DNA from 3 places in the Kitasatospora sp. NPDC001664 genome. Region 2 is predicted to be linked to each of the others. Evidence: riboswitches for the same ligand, from Rfam matches in the RefSeq annotation. Region 2 holds a riboswitch; each other region holds the start of a gene.

Region 1 (5,363 bases), on a different contig from region 2:
GCCTCGCCGACCGGCCGGGCCAGCACCTTCTCCCGGCCGAACACCACCCGGGTCGGCAGCAGCCCGAGGCCGTCCACCCGCCCGGCCCTGGACTCCACCTCGTCCTCGATCTCCCGGCCGAGCATCTGGTACCCGCCGCAGACCCCGAGCACCGGCAGCCCCGCCGCCACCCGCTCGCGCAGCACCGGCTCCAGGCCCCGCTCGCGCAGCCAGGCCAGGTCCGCCACGGTGGCCCGGGTGCCGGGCAGCACCACCAGGTCCGCGTCGGCCAGCTCCTCGGCCCGGGTCGCCCAGCGCACCAGTACGCCCGGCTCCTGGGCCAGCGCGTCCAGGTCGGTGAAGTTCGACAGGCGCGGGAAGCGCACCACGGCCACCCGCAGCACGTCCTTGCCGACCGGCCCGCGCACCGCGCCCCGGTCCACCACCGTGGTCAGGTCCAGCGAGTCCTCGGCGTCCAGCCACAGGCCCGGCAGCATCGGCAGAGTGCCCAGCACCGGACGGCCCGTCAGCTCGTGCAGCATCCTCAGCCCGGGCTCCAGCAGCCGCGCGTCGCCCCGGAACTTGTTGACGAACCAGCCCGCCACCAGCGCCTGGTCCTCCGCCGAGAGCAGCGCCAGCGTCCCGTACATGGCGGCGAACACCCCGCCCCGGTCGATGTCGCCGACCACCACCACGGGCAGCTTCGCCGCCGTGGCCAGGCCCATGTTGGCGATGTCCCGGTCCCGCAGGTTGATCTCGGCCGGCGAACCGGCGCCCTCGCAGACCACCACCTCGAACCGGCTGCGCAGGTCCGCCAGGCACTCCAGCGAGCGCTCCAGCAGGTACGGCTTGCGCTCCCGGTAGTCCAGCGCGCCGACCTCGGCCACCGGCTTGCCCAGCAGCACCACCTGGCTGCGCGCATCCGCCCCGGGCTTGAGCAGCACCGGGTTCATCGCCGCCTCCGGCTCCACCCGGGCCGCCTGCGCCTGCATCGCCTGGGCCCGGCCGATCTCGGCGCCGTCGGCGGTGACGAAGGAGTTCAGCGACATGTTCTGCGCCTTGAACGGGGCGACCCGCACCCCCTGCCGGGCCAGCCAGCGGCAGATGCCCGCCGTCACGACGCTCTTCCCGGCGTCCGAGGTGGTCCCGGCGACCAGCAGCGCGTTGCTCACGTTGTCCTCCTCTTCCGGCCCGCACCGGAGATGACGGCCCGTCCGACCAGTGCGACGCCCAGCGCCAGCACGCCCACCCGGCGCGACAGGGCGCACGCCCGCTCGATGTCCCGCACGCCCACGGGGCGCAGCTCCGCCCCGAGCACCGGCCGGTGCTCCACGCGCTCCCCGTACTGCAGCGTGCCCCCGAGGCGCACCCCCAGGGCCCCCGCGAAGGCCGACTCCGCCTGCCCGGCGTTCGGGCTCGGGTGTGACGAACCGTCACGCCGCCACACCCGCCAGGCCGTCCCCGGCTCCGGCGCGGCCGCCACCGTCAGCAGCGCGGTCAGCCGCGCCCCCGGCCAGCCCGCCACGTCGTCCAGCCGCGCCGAGGCCCAGCCGAACCGCAGGTACCGCGCCGAGCGGTGGCCCACCATGGCGTCCAAGGTGTTGACGGCCCGGAAGGCCAGCAGCCCGGGCGTCCCGGCCAGCGCCCCCCAGGTGAGCGCGTTCACCACGGCGTCGGCGGTGTTCTCGGCCACCGACTCCACCACCGCGCGGGCGATCTGCTGCCCGTCCAGGCCGCTCGGATCCCGCCCGCACAGGTGCGGCAGCCGCTCCCGGGCCGCCGTCAGGTCCCCGGCCTCCAGCGAGGCCCCGATGGTCCGGGCCTCCTTCGTCAGCGAGCTGCCGCCCAGCACCGTGAAGGTCGCGGCGGCGGCCAGCGCCGCACTCGCCACCGGGCTGCGGCGCGCGGCCCGCCCGGCCAGCGAGGCCCCCGCGGCGACGGCCCCGACGCAGACGGCGGTGTACGCGGCACCCACGGCGCGGTCGTCGCGCCAGATCCGGCGCTCCAGCCGCGTCGCGGCCGTACCGAACAGCGCCACCGGATGGCCGCGCCGGGGATCGCCGAAGCGGGCGTCCGCCAGGTAGCCGGCGGCGGCGCCCAGCAGAAAGGGGGTCAGACGGCGCACGGTGCGGGCGAGTCGGCGTGGCTCCGGGCAGGCGGCATCAGTGCGTGTCCTCACTCAGGGTCCGCGCCCTGGATCGACGTAGCGGGGGCGAGAGTCTCCTGGCTTCCGGGTCGGACACACCCTCGGGCCTTCCAACAGCCGCCTGGGCGGGCCGTCGTGACCATGGTTCGAGCGTGCTCCCCGGTGACAGTGGCGGGACCGCGCCGGATTCGCACCGGCTTCCTCTCCTTGCCTCCGATTGGCTGAAAGATCCCACCACGCCCCTCGACCGGGCGTCAACAACGGTGGCGGAGGGGTTGGTCACACGGTTGTCCGCCCCGCCGTGCGGCGCGCCTGCGGCGGCGGCAGGCTGGCCGTGGCACGGCACCGTCGCCGTACCGGACCCGGAAGAAACAAGAGGGACGGCGATGACCGATCTCGGCAAACTCCTCAGCGGCCTGCTCGGCGGCAGCGGCGGTGGGAACGCCAGCGCGGGGAACCTGCTCTCCATCCTGCTCGGCTCGCTGGCCGCGAACGGCGCCGGGCGGGGCAACGGGCTCGGCGCCCTGCTCCAGCAGCTGACGGAGGGCGGTCTCGGCTCCCAGGCCCGCTCCTGGGTCGGCACCGGCGACAACCACCCCGTCACCGGCCCCGAACTCGCCGCCGCCCTCCCGCCCGGCGAACTCGAGATGCTCGCCCGCAACGCCGGCATCACCCCCGACCAGGCCGCCGACACCCTCGCCACCCACCTCCCGTCGACGGTCGACCGCCTCACCCCCAACGGCGAACTCCCCACCCCGGCCACCATCGAGGAGCTCTTCGGCAAGATGTGACGCCCGGGAGCGCCCCGCAGGGGCGCGGGGAACTGCGCGAGTCGGAAGGCGGTCCACCTGCAACTCAAGGCACGTCAGCCAGTTGCACGTGCTGCCGTTCCCCCACGCGCAGTTCCCCGCGCCCCTGCGGGGCGCTCCTCGCCGTCGTTATCTCCGAGCGGCCCTGGGTGATCACCCGTCAGTAGTGGGAGGATCCTCCAGCGCCGCGCCCCGGGCCGGGAATCCGGTTCGTGCGTTCAGCGGGTGCAGGCGGCAGCCGGGCCGCACCTACGGTCTGGGCATGCGCCGCAGACCGCCCACCCCCACGCCGGTCCCGTTCTCACCCGCCGCCGCGAGGGCCCACCGGGTGGGCCTCGGGCTGACGCCCGATCAGGTCGCGGCCGGCATGGCCGCGCACGGGGTGCGGCTGCTGCCCACCCACGTGATCGGCTGGGAGACCGGGGAGTACCGCCCGGACGAGACCGAGTTCATCGCCCTGGCCCGCGCCCTCTGGTGCCCGCCGGCGCAGCTGATGGGCACCGCCCCGTCGAGCCTGCGCGACTTCCGGGTGGCCCGGGAGCTCACCCAGGAGCAGGCCGCCCGCCGGATCGGCGTGGCCCTGCGCGTCTACGAACAGGCCGAGCTGACCGGCAGCTGGCCCGGAGACCCGGAGCAGTCCTGGGAACTCGCCCAGGTCCTCGGCCTCACCCTCCGGGCCTTCGCCTGGGTGACCAACCGTCAGGACGCCCTGGAGAAGTGCCTGCGGCAGTGCGTGGACGGCCGCTGGCAGAGCCAGGTGAAGCCGGTCGCCAAGCTGCTGCCGGTGCCCCGCTCCGTCCTGGAGAGCGTCCTCGCCGACCTCCAGCAGGACCACGTCGTGCCGATGCACTGGGGCGCCGCACCCGCCCCCGTCGCCGAGCAGCAGCCCGACGTGCCGCCGCTCCAGCGCTTCTGGGAACTGCTCGCGGCCCGCCCCACCGACATCCCCGTCTGACGCACCGTCCGCTCCCGTTCCCGTACGGCGGCACTCCGGTGGCACCCCGCTCCCGCCCCCGGTCGAATGGACCGCAACGTCCGAGACCCGCCCTCACACCCGGGAGCGCCCATGCGTTGGGGAACCGCGGCCATGGTGGCCGCCGCCGTCGTCGGAGCCGGTGGCGCGGCCGTCCTGCTGATCGGCCGCCGGGCCTCCCAGAACGTGGTGCGGCCCGGACGGCCCGAGCCCGGCAGCGCCCCCGAACTGCGGGTGCACGACCTGGCCCCGGGCGCGGTGGTGCTCACCCGCAGCTCCGCCACCGCCCTGTCGGGCCGGTACGCGCTGGAGTGGCCGAACGGCGGGCACGCCGTGGTGGGCGAGGTGCTGGCCACCGGGCCGCAGACCGTCACCCGCCGCCTGGAGCTGGTCGACGGCGGCTCCCTCGACCCCGGCACCAAGGTCGAGTTCACCCCGCGGGTGCTCACCGGTGACCCGCGTACCGCCCTCGGCATCGACCACACCGACACCATCGCGGCCGGTGAGCACGGCGACCTCCCCGCCTGGTACACCCCCGGCAAGCGCGGCACCTGGGTCCTGCTGGTGCACGGCCCCGGCGCCGACCGCACCCAGGCCCTCCCGGTCATCCCGACCCTGCGCGCCCTGGAGCTCCCCACCCTCACCGTCACCTACCGCGGCGACCAGGGCGCCCCGGAGTCGCCGGACGGCCTCACCCACTTCGGCGAGACCGAGTGGGAGGACGTCGAGGCGGCGATCCGGCTGGCCCTGGAGAGCGGTGCGGGCAAGGTGATCCTCTACGGCTGGTCCACCGGCGCCACCATGGCGCTCCAGACCGCCGCCCGCTCGGCCTTCCGGGAGTCGATCGCCGGGCTGGTGCTGGACTCGCCGGTGCTCGACTGGTCCCGGACGGTCCGCCGCGAACGCGCCCGGGCCGGCGTCCCGGCCGCCGTCGCCGAACTCGGCGCCCTCGCGGCCGAGGGCCGGGCCGGCGTCGACCTGGCCGGCTTCGCCCGCCTCGCCTCCGGCACCGACCTGCACGTCCCCACCCTCCTGCTGCACAGCCCGGACGACTCCATCGCCCCCTGGTCCGCCGCCGCCCGCCTGGCCGACCTCCGCGGCGACCTGGTCAGCCTCCACCCCGTCCCCCACGCCGAACACGCCGCCCTCTGGAACGCCGCCCCCACCCCCTACACCGAATCCCTCCGCCGCTGGCTCACCCCGCTCCTCTGACGGTGGCAGCGCGTCGCCAGTGAGCGCCCCGCAGGGGCGCGGGGCTCTGCTGATCTGCGGCTCCGCCGCGCGGGCGCGCGGGGGAACGGCAGCACGTGCAACTGGCTGACGGCGGTTAAGTTGCAGGTGAGCCGCCTTCCGCTTCGCGCAGTTCCCCGCGCCCCCGGTGTGACCACCACCGCCGGCCAGGCCGGTTCTGCTGCCCGTTGCGCGCCCGCGCGGCGGAGCCGCACATGATCAGAGC
Region 2 (5,363 bases):
ACAGGTAGAGCCGGGCCTCGGGGGAGTTGATGTGCTTGTAGAGGCTCAGCACCACGTTGTTGGCGACGATCGAGTCACCGGTGGCGAAGAAGGCGACCAGCCGGCCGATCATGTGCCGCTCGCCCTCGCTCAGCTTGGCGAGGTCGGCGACGTCGGAGTGCAGGTCCACCTCCTCCACGGTCCAGGTGTTCTTGATCGCGTCCCGGTACCGGTCGTAGAACGACGGGTAGCGCATCGGACGGAGCGTCAGCTCGAAGCCCGGGTCGAGCAGCATCTTCTCGCGGCCGGGGGTCTCGGGGGTGGTGCTCACTGGCAGGCCTCGCAGGACTCGGGGTTCTCCAGGGAGCAGGCCAGCGCGGCCTCCTCCTCCGGGGTGAGGGTCGGGGCGCCCACGGTCACCGGGACCGGGGCGGCGGCGCGGGCGGCGCCGGTGGCGGCCTGGGCGATCCGGGTGGCCGGGCGCGAACGCAGGTAGTAGGTGGTCTTCAGACCGACCTTCCAGGCGTAGGCGTACATCGAGGAGAGCTTGCCGATGGTCGGCGCCGCCATGAAGAGGTTCAGCGACTGGCTCTGGTCGATGTAGGGCTGACGGGCGGCGGCCAGGTCGATCAGCGCGCGCTGCGGCAGCTCCCAGGCGGTGCGGTAGAGCGAACGGACCTCGCCGGGCAGCCAGTTGAAGTCCTGGACCGAGCCGTTGGACTCGCGCAGCGCGTCCCGGGTCTGCTGGTCCCAGACGCCCAGCTCCTTGAGCTCGCGGACCAGGTACGGGTTGACCTGGAGGAACTCGCCGGAGAGGGTCTCGCGCTTGAAGAGGTTGGAGACCTGCGGCTCGATGCACTCGTAGACGCCGGCGATCGAGGCGATGGTCGCGGTCGGCGCGATGGCCAGCAGCAGCGAGTTGCGCAGGCCGGTCTCGGCGATCCGGGCGCGCAGCGCGTCCCAGCGGTCGGCCCACGCGGGGGTGACGCCGAAGTGGTCGATGTGCAGCTGGCCGCGGGCGGCCCGGGTCTCGCCGTACGCCTCGTGGCGGCCGAACTGCTCGGCCAGCTCGCTGGAGCGCTCGTAGGCGGTGAGCATGATGCGCTCGGCGATCAGCGTGGAGAGCTGCTTGGCCTCGGCGGAGTCGAAGTCCAGGCGGAGCTGGAAGAAGACGTCCTGAAGACCCATCACCCCGAGGCCGACCGGCCGCCAGCGGGAGTTGGAGGTCCCGGCCTCGGTGGTCGGGTAGAAGTTGATGTCGATGACCCGGTCCAGGAAGGTCACGGCGGTGCGCACGGTGGCGTCCAGCCGCTCCCAGTCCATCGCGTTCACCAGGTCGGCGACGGTGGCGCCCGCGGCGACGTGGGCGCCCAGGTTGACCGAGCCGAGGTTGCAGACGGCGGTCTCGGAGTCGTCGGTGACCTCGATGATCTCGGTGCAGAGGTTCGAGGAGTGCACCACGCGGCCGGGCAGCGCGGTCTGGTTGGCGGCCCGGTTGGAGGCGTCCTTGAAGGTCATCCAGCCGTTGCCGGTCTGCGCCAGGGTGCGCATCATCCGGGCGTAGAGGGTCTGCGCCGGGATGGTGCGGACGGCCTTGCCGGCCTGCTCGGCCTTGAGGTAGGCCTCGTCGAACTCGGCGCCCCAGAGGTCGACCAGCTCGGGCACGTCGGCCGGGGAGAACAGCGACCAGTCGGCGTTGGCGTTCACCCGGCGCATGAACTCGTCCGGGATCCAGTGCGCGAGGTTCAGGTTGTGGGTCCGGCGGGCCTCCTCGCCGGTGTTGTCGCGGAGCTCCAGGAACTCCTCGATGTCCGCGTGCCAGGTCTCCAGGTAGACGCAGGCCGCGCCCTTGCGGCGGCCGCCCTGGTTCACCGCGGCGACCGAGGAGTCCAGGGTGCGCAGGAACGGGACGATGCCGTTGGACTTGCCGTTGGTGCCGCGGATCAGGCTGCCGCGCGAGCGGATCCGGGAGTAGGAGAGGCCGATGCCGCCGGCGTGCTTGGAGAGCCGGGCGATCTGGGCGTACCGGTTGTAGATCGAGTCCAGGTTGTCCAGCGGCGAGTCCAGCAGGTAGCAGGAGGACATCTGCGGGTGCTTGGTGCCGGAGTTGAACAGCGTCGGGGAGCTGGTCAGGTACTCCAGACGGCTCATCAGCTTGTAGAGCTCGGCCACCTCGGCCACCGACTTCTCGGTGTCGCCGACCGCCAGGCCCGCCGCGACCCGGAGCAGGAAGTGCTGCGGGGTCTCGATCACCTGACGGGTGATCGGGTGGCGCAGCAGGTAGCGGGACTGCACGGTGCGCAGGCCGAAGTACTCGAAGCGGTCGTCGCCGGCCGTGTCGATCAGACCGTTGAAGGCGGCCGCGTGCTTGGCCACGAAGGCCGCGGTGACGTCGCCGATCAGGCCCTCGGCGTGGCCGACGGCGATCGAGGCGGCGAAGGAGACGGCGCCCTGCGAGACGGCCTCGTCCTGGATCTCCAGGGCGAGCAGCCGGGCCGCCAGCTTCGAGTACTGCGGGTCCTCGGCGATCATCGAGGCGGCAGCCTCCACGGCCAGGCCGCGCAGCTCGGCGAAGTCCGAACCGGCGTGCCGGCCGCGCAGCGCAGCGGCCGCGACGTGGCCCGGGTCCACCTGGGGGAGGTCGGCGCTGCGGTCCGTGAGGAGCCGGAGGAGGGCGGCGCCCGGGTCGGTCCGGTCTTCGGCGGTTCCCTGGGCGGGCAGGGCAACTGAGGCAGCGATGGTCAAGGCGCTTCTCTCCTGGCGGCGGCGGTCGGCATGGCTGCCGGGCCGACTCGGGCGCAGGGGAGTACGGCGCGGACACCGTCACGGCGCGCGCGATCCACCCCCGGCCCACCCGCGAGGCCCGGACGTCACTGCTGTGCTCCAAGGCGTCTGCGGGGAAGCCGTGTGGCACACCGTCGGCAGGTCACCGGACTCGCGGGCGGTCGTACCGGAAGCCCGCTCACCGTTGCGGGGCAGTCCCGGACTTCCACCGGAGTTCCCCTGCATCGACAGCGAGAGCGAGCATACATGTAGTGCTACCTGGCTCGGTGGACCCCACATCTTGTGTGGTGTCGTGTAGCGCAGTGGTGGCCCGCAGTGATGGGCGTAGGCCCGGCGGGAGGCCTTGTCAGGACCCGGGACCACCCCTGTCTGGGGGTTCCGGCGATGGCCTAGGATCTGCGCACATGAGTGATGGGGTGGGCATGAACGGTGGCAACGGGCAGCAGCCCGGTCAGGAGTACCCGCAGTACCCGCAGCAGTATCCGGCGTTCGGCCCGCCGCCCGGCGGACCGGACTGGGACGCGATGGCGCAGCGGGCGCAGGACGACGCCAAGCGCAAGACCCGGATGCGGCTGCTGCTCGGCGTGGTCGCGCTCGCGGTCGTCGGCGGGCTGGTCGCGGTGGCGGTCTCGGTGTCCTCGAAGGGCGGCGACCCGGTGGCCAAGCCGACCGGAGCGGCCTCGAACAGCCCCACGGCCGGGAAGACCGGCTCCGGCCCGACGGCCACCGCGGGGGAGAGCAAGGCGCCCGTGCCGGCTCCCGGGACCCCGCTCGCGGGTGACGACGCGTCGCTCAAGGCCATCTGGGACGCGAGCACGGACAAGGCTCCGGTGGACCCGGCCGCGTTCTTCCCCGACCAGACCATCGACTTCGGCGGCGCCACCTGGACGCGGCGCAGCGCGACGACGGTCACCCCTTGCTGGCACGCCATCACCGGCGGGCTCGCGGACGTGATCGAGAACCAGGGCTGCCGGCAGGTGCTGCGGGCCACCTACGTGCTGAACGACAGCGCCGTGGTGGTCGGCGTGGCGGTCTTCGACAAGCGGCTCCAGGCGGAGACGGCGACGAACAACGTCAACGGGCAGATCAAGGGCCTCCAGGTGGAGGGCATGAAGGACTTCTGCCAGGAGGTGGGCTGCGCGAACACGCACGGCTCGCTCGGCCGGTTCGCCTACTTCACGGCCGCGGGTTCGGCGAAGGAGGGCGGCGTCGTCGCGGACAAGGTCGCCACCGACGCCGGGCCGGGCTTCGCCGCCCGGGTGCGCGCGACGCTGGAGAAGCGGGCCCTCTCGCAGGCCGGCTGACCGGTGTGACCCGGAGTCAGCTCCGCCCGGTGGTCCGGATACTGTCTCCCCGTCAAGGATGATCAGGATCGTTCAGGGGGAGTCCGTGAGATCTCTGCGGGGCCGGCACGGCGGTGCTGTGACGCTGGCCGCCGTGACGCTGGCCGCCTCGGTCGTGTGCGCGACGGTGATAGCGGTCAGCGGTGCGGAGGACGGGACGGGGCCCGCCGCGGCCCCGACCCCGTCCGGGCCCGACCCGACCTCGTCCCCGACGCCGCGTCCGGTCCCGGCCGACCTGGGCAAGGACCTGCTCAAGCGCGACCCGGCCGCTTCGCCCAACGCCCGGGCGGTCTTCCAGATGCTGGCCGACCTGGAGCAGGCCGCCCGCTCGGGCAAGCCGCGCGGCACGGTCATCGGGCAGCACGTGGAGCTGCAGAACGAGCTCTACAACACCTCCTACGGCGACTTCGCCGGCTCCAAGCCGGCCGGCTACTACTACAAGAAGGCGGCCGACATCACCGGCAAGCTGCCGGGGTTCGTCGAGACGGACCTGGGGCCGGGGTACGGGCAGTCGACCTGGGGGGTCGGCAACGAGCGGAGCTACTCGGCCGGGCGCTGGCCGTCCTGCGAGGCCAAGTGGCAGTACACCGACGACGCGGTGGACCTGCTGAAGGCGGTCTGGTCGGGCTACCCCCGTGCGGCGGACGGCAGTTACGGGACCGGTCAGGGCGGCGCGCAGCGCAACTGCGACGGCAGCACCACGGCCCTGCCGGACAACGGCGGCGCCCCGGCCGGGATGGTCGGCATGTCCTTCCACGAGCCGTACCCCGGTGCCCCGGTGAAGTCCTTCGAGAACGTGCTCTGCCGCAGCTCCCCCCGGACGACCGACCCGAAGTGGTTCGGCCGGGTGGTCGACCAGGCGGGCGGCACCCGCGAGAACAAGGCCCTGATGGAGGACCTGCGCTTCCTCGCGGACCATCTGGAGTACCTGGCCTCGCACGACGTCCCGGTGCTCTTCCGGCCGTACCACGAGATGAACAACCAGGACTGCCAGCGCAGTTTCTGGTGGTCCGGGCAGACCGGCGCCGACTTCAAGAAGCTCTGGACGATCACCTACCGGTACCTGGTGGAGACCCGGGGGCTGCACAACCTGATCTTCGTCTGGACCCCGGTCTCCTGGGACGGTGCCCCGGGCGTCGAGCCCTGGGACTACTACCCGGGCGAGGGGTACGTCGACGTGGTCGGGGTGGACGACTACAGCGGCAGCCCGACCGACCCGATCGGCACCGGCGAGCTGTGGACCAAGCGCTACTACGA
Region 3 (5,363 bases), on a different contig from region 2:
GCGGCCTCCTCGGCGGAGGGCACCCGGGGGGAGTGGATGTCGTACACGCCGGGCCCGACCTCGCGGGGGTAGCCGGCTCCGGAGAGCTCGTGGGCGACCTCCATGTGCGAGCGGGCCGCCTCCAGGGAGATCACGTCGGCGTCCAAGTCCTCGATGGCACCGAGGATTTCGCCGAACTCGGCGTAGCACATGTGGGTGTGCACCTGGGTGTCGGCGCGGACGCCCGAGGTGGTGAGGCGGAACGCCTCGGTGGCCCAGGCGAGGTAGGCGGCACGCTCGGCCTCGCGCAGCGGCAGGGTCTCGCGCAGGGCGGGCTCGTCGACCTGGATGACGGCGGCTCCGGCGGCCTCCAGGTCGGTGACCTCGTCGCGCAGGGCGAGGGCGATCTGGCGGGCGGTGTCGCCGAGCGGCTGGTCGTCGCGGACGAAGGACCAGGCGAGCATGGTGACCGGCCCGGTGAGCATGCCCTTGACCGGACGGTCCGTCAGGGACTGGGCGTAGCGCTGCCATTCGACGGTCATCGGGGTCGGGCGGGAGATGTCGCCGGCCAGCACCGGCGGGCGGACGTAGCGGGTGCCGTAGGACTGCACCCAGCCGTGCTGGGTGGCGAGGTAGCCGGTGAGCTGCTCGGCGAAGTACTGGACCATGTCGTTGCGCTCGGGCTCGCCGTGGACCAGGACGTCGAGGCCGGCCTTCTCCTGGTACTCGATCACCTCGCGGACCTCGTCCCGCATCCGCTCCTGGTAGGCGGCCGCGTCGATCCGGCCGGCCCGCAGGTCGGCCCGGGCGATGCGGAGTTCGGCGGTCTGCGGGAAGGAGCCGATGGTGGTGGTGGGCAGCAGCGGCAGGGCGAGCCTGGCCCGTTGGGCCGCGGCCCGCTCCGGGTAGGCCTGCCCGCGGTGGGCGTCCGCCTCGGTGGTGGCCGCGACCCGGGCCCGGACGGCCGGGTCGTGGGTGATCGGGGAGCCGGCCCGGGAGGCCAGGTCGGCGCGGTTGGCGGCGAGTTGGGGCGCGATGGTGTCGGCGCCCTCGCGCAGGCCGCGGGCGAGCAGGCTGACCTCGGTGGTCTTCTGGCGGGCGAAGGAGAGCCAGCGGGCGATCTGCGGGTCGATGTAGGGCTCGGCGGCGGCGTCCAGCGGGACGTGCAGCAGCGAGCAGGACGGGGCGACGTCCACCCGGTCGGCCAGGCCGAGCAGGGTGGCCAGGGTCGCGAGCGACTTCTCCAGGTTGTTGATCCAGATGTTGCGGCCGTCCACCACTCCGGCGACCAGGCGCTTGCCGGGCAGGCCGCCGACGGCGGCGAGGTCGGCCAGGTTGGCGGCGGCCGGGCCGGTGAAGTCGAGGCCGACGCCCTCGACCGGGGCCTTGGCGAGGACCTTCAGAGCGTCGCCGACCCGGTCGAAGTAGGTGGTGACCAGGATCTTCGGACGCTCGGTCAGCGCGCCGAGGTCGCGGAACACCCGGGTGGCGGCGTTGAGTTCGGCCGGGGTGCGGTCCTGGACCAGGGCGGGCTCGTCGAGTTGGACCCACTCGGCGCCGGCGGCCTTGAGCTCGGCCAGCAGCTGGGCGTAGACCGGCAGCAGGCGGTCGAGCAGGGTGATCGGCTGGAAGTCGGAGGCCACGCCGGGTGCGGGCTTGGCGAGCAGCAGGTAGGTCAGCGGGCCGAGCAGGACCGGGCGGCCCTTGTGGCCGAGCGCGATCGCCTCGCGGAGCTCGCCGACCGCCTTGGCGGAGTTCGCCGCGAAGACCGTGTCCGGACCCAACTCCGGCACCAGGTAGTGGTAGTTGGTGTCGAACCACTTGGTCATCTCCAGCGGAGCGACGTCCTGGTTGCCACGGGCCATGGCGAAGTAGCCGTCCAGCGGGTCGGCCTGCACGGCGGCACGGTGACGGGCCGGGATCGCGCCGACGGCCACGGTGGTGTCCAGCACGTGGTCGTAGAACGAGAAGTCCCCGGTGGGGACTTCGGTGATGCCCACGCCGGCGAGACTGCGCCAGTTGGCGCACCGGAGTTCGGCGGCGGTGGAGTGGAGGGCGTCGGCGGTGACGGTGCCCTTCCAGTAGCCCTCGATCGCCTTCTTCAGCTCACGGTTCGGCCCCTGCCGGGGGTAGCCGTGGACGGTGGCCTGCGAGGCGGTGGTGCTGGTGGTCACGGAGACTCTCCTTCGCGAGTCGCGCTGCGATCCCGGGAGGGCGCGCGGGCGAGGAGGTGTGACAGTGCGGACGCGGCACCAGGATGTGCCCGTCCGTTCCGTCGACCCGCCCACGAGGTCACCGAGATCACCGCGTGCGGGGTGCACGCGGGCAGTGGCAGGTCTTCGGACTCGCGGGCACGTCCGTCCTGGACAGGGCGGACTCCTAGTGGCCGTCGCTTCCCGGGCCCGTCACGGGCCCAGTGCGTGTGACGGCGGTCGTTCCCACTCACCGCTGCGGGGCAGTCCCGGAATGGCCAGATGAAAGGCGTCACCGGGTTCCCTCTTGCGACGCACCTGACCGGCTGTCAGGGCGAACCGACTGCGGTCCCCACCCTAGGCCCCCGCGCCGGTCCTGTCCCGCACGTCCGCATGTCGGAAGCGGCTTCGAGACGGGCCCAGGACCACGGTCCCGGGGGCGGGCCCGCCCCCGGAGCACGTTCCCGGAGGTCATCTCGTCCCGGGCGACGACGGATTGACGGTCCGTCGGATGGTCCTCTGGAAGGGCGCCGGGACGAGGTCCGGCGCCCGAACCGGAGGGGCCCGACGATGAACGAGCACGCACCGCAGCAGCACCGCCCGACCCGCGGCACCACCCGCCGCACCACCCGCCGAGGGGTGGCCGCCGCCGTCACCGCCGCGACCGCCGCCGCCGTGCTGGCCGGGGCCCTGGCACCGGCCGAGGCCTTCGCCGGCCCACGGCCGGACGCCGTGCAGCAGCGCCTGGACGCCCTGGTCAAGAACGACGGCGTGCCCGCCGCCCTGGTGACCGTCAAGGGCCGCGACGGCCGCAGCCGCACCTACACCGCCGGTGTCGGCGACGCGGTCACCAAGGCCAAGGTGCCGGTGGACGGGCAGGTGAGGATCGGCAGCAACACCAAGGCGTTCACCGCCGTGGTGATCCTCCAACTGGTCGCCGAGGGCAAGGTCGGCCTGGACGCGTCCGTCGACACCTACCTCCCGGGCCTGGTGCGCGGGGACGGCATCGACGGCCGGAAGATCACGGTCCGTCAGCTGCTCCAGCACACCAGCGGCCTGCCCGAGTACGTGAACCAGGGCGCGGTCCTGAGCGACCCCGGGCGCTACTACGAGCCGCGCGAACTCCTCGACGCCGCGCTGGCCCAGAAGGCCCACTCCGCCCCCGGCACCCAGTGGGAGTACAACAACACCAACTACCTGCTGGCGGGCCTGATCATCCAGAAGGTCACCGGGCGTCCGCTCGGCGAGGAGATCACCAAGCGGGTCATCGACCGGATCGGCCTGCGGCACACCTACTTCCCCGCTCCCGGGGACCGGACGATCCACGAGGCCCACCCCAAGGGGTACCAGCGCACCGCCGACGGCTCGCTGCGCGACTACAGCGAGCTGGACCCGTCCTGGGGCTGGGCGGCCGGCGCCGTCGTGTCGACCAACAGCGACGTCAACCGGTTCTACGGCGCGCTGCTGGCCGGCCGCCTGCTGCCCGCGGCCCAGCTGGCCGAGATGCGCACCACCGTCCCCGCCGAGGCGATCGGCCCCGGTGCCCGCTACGGGCTCGGGCTGGTCAGCCGACCGCTCTCCTGCGGCGGCCTCGCCTGGGGCCACGGCGGGGCGATCCCGGGCTTCGAGACCGTCGGCGGCGCCACCGAGGACGGACGGGCCGTCAACGTCGCGGTGACCACCATCCCGAACCCCGAGACCGCGAAGCGCGTGGAGCAGGTGGTGGACGCGGCGCTCTGCCGCTGACCCCCGCCCCCCGCACAGTTCCCCCGCACCAGTGGAGTCCTGATGAACCAACACGCCCTGCAGCGGCTGCGGTACGCCGTGACGGCGACCGCCGCCGCCGGGCTCGCCCTGACCGCCTTCGCCCCGGCCCCGGCCGAGGCCTCCGCCGGGCCGCGCCCGGACGTCGTGCAGCAGCGCCTCGACGCGCTGGTGAAGGACGACGGGATGCCCGCCGCCCTGGCCACCGTCAAGGGCCGCGACGGCCGCAGCCGCACCTACACCGCCGGTGTCGGCGACCTGGCCACCGGCGCCCGGGTCCCGGTGGACGGGCAGATCCGGGCCGGCAGCAACACCAAGGCGTTCACCGCCGTGGTGGTGCTCCAGCTGGTCGCCGAGGGCAAGGTCGCCCTGGACGCGTCCGTCGACACCTACCTGCCCGGCCTGCTGCGCGGGGACGGCATCGACGGACGGAGGACCACGGTCCGTCAGCTGCTCCAGCACAGCAGCGGCCTGCCCGACTACATGGACGCCCCCGCGCTGGCCGACTTCACCACCATCCAGTACCGCTACTTCGAGCCGCGTGAACTCCTCGACGGGGCACTGGCGCAGCGGGCCCGGTTCGCGGCCGGGACCTCCTGGGAGTACAGCAACACCAACTACCTGGTGGCCGGCCTGCTGATCCAGGAGGTCACCGGCCGCCCCTACGGGGAGGAGGTCACCAAGCGGGTCATCGACCGGATCGGCCTGCGCCGCACCTACGTCCCGGCGGTCGGCGAGACCGCCATCCGGGAGGCCCATCCGCACGGCTACCTGCGCACCGCACCGGGCGCGCCGCTGGTCGACTACACCGCGATGGACGCCTCGATGGCCTGGGCGGCGGGGGCGGTGGTGTCCACCAACTCCGACCTGAACGCCTTCTACGGCGCACTCCTGACGGGCCGTCTGCTGCCCGCCGCCCAGCTCGCCGAGATGCGCACCACCGTCCCGGCCGAGCTGTTCGGCCCCGGGGTCCGCTACGGCCTGGGCATCCAGAGCCGGCCGCTCAGCTGTGGCGGGCTGGTCTGGGGCCACGGCGGCACCTCCCCGGGCCACCGCACCCGGGGCGGCGCCACCGAGGACGGCCGGGCCGCGACCGTCACCGTCACCACCGTCCCGGACGCGGCCGCCGGGCAGCGGGTGGTGGACGCGGTCGACGCGGCCCTCTGCCGCTGATCGCGCCGGTCGCGAGCCACCCCCGCCCGGTCTGCGGAGCCCCGTGCTCCGCAGGTCGGGCGGGGGCCGACCCTCTTCCGGAACTTGCCTTATCCACAGTGGTGGTGTGCCAAAAAAGGTGCCCACTGATCGCGGCCCGGTCGGCCGGGGCACCGGCGGATGACGTGGCGTCAGGGGGCGGTGATGCCCGGCTGGGTGCCGGCGCCGAAGGCCCAGCCCTCGACGTCGCCGGGGGCGGGGTTGTAGCTGCCCGCG

Evidence for each region. Region 2 has a riboswitch for cobalamin ahead of ACWCYY_RS09940 (ribonucleoside-diphosphate reductase subunit alpha). Riboswitches for the same ligand answer to the same signal wherever they lie in the genome.
Region 1: it holds a riboswitch for cobalamin, as region 2 does, so the genes downstream of both, ACWCYY_RS17585 (cobalamin biosynthesis protein) here and ACWCYY_RS09940 (ribonucleoside-diphosphate reductase subunit alpha) in region 2, are expected to answer to the same signal.
Region 3: it holds a riboswitch for cobalamin, as region 2 does, so the genes downstream of both, metE (5-methyltetrahydropteroyltriglutamate--homocysteine S-methyltransferase) here and ACWCYY_RS09940 (ribonucleoside-diphosphate reductase subunit alpha) in region 2, are expected to answer to the same signal.

What each region holds. Positions count from the first base shown of each region.
Region 1 is NZ_JBSFGS010000011.1:174,705-180,067, forward strand. It holds gene ACWCYY_RS17580 (cobyric acid synthase) at 1-1,151, opposite strand, end outside; gene ACWCYY_RS17585 (cobalamin biosynthesis protein) at 1,148-2,104, opposite strand; cobalamin riboswitch at 2,174-2,355, opposite strand; gene ACWCYY_RS17590 (YidB family protein) at 2,389-2,916, shown strand; gene ACWCYY_RS17595 (helix-turn-helix domain-containing protein) at 3,197-3,889, shown strand; gene ACWCYY_RS17600 (alpha/beta hydrolase family protein) at 4,001-5,119, shown strand.
Region 2 is NZ_JBSFGS010000005.1:252,754-258,116, reverse strand. It holds gene ACWCYY_RS09945 (ribonucleotide-diphosphate reductase subunit beta) at 1-274, opposite strand, end outside; gene ACWCYY_RS09940 (ribonucleoside-diphosphate reductase subunit alpha) at 307-2,724, opposite strand; cobalamin riboswitch at 2,883-3,007, opposite strand; gene ACWCYY_RS09935 (hypothetical protein) at 3,168-4,067, shown strand; gene ACWCYY_RS09930 (glycoside hydrolase family 26 protein) at 4,153-5,363, shown strand, end outside.
Region 3 is NZ_JBSFGS010000010.1:30,307-35,669, forward strand. It holds gene metE (5-methyltetrahydropteroyltriglutamate--homocysteine S-methyltransferase) at 1-2,153, opposite strand, end outside; cobalamin riboswitch at 2,293-2,531, opposite strand; gene ACWCYY_RS15815 (serine hydrolase domain-containing protein) at 2,742-3,917, shown strand; gene ACWCYY_RS15820 (serine hydrolase domain-containing protein) at 3,960-5,108, shown strand; gene ACWCYY_RS15825 (flagellar hook-length control protein FliK) at 5,279-5,363, opposite strand, start outside.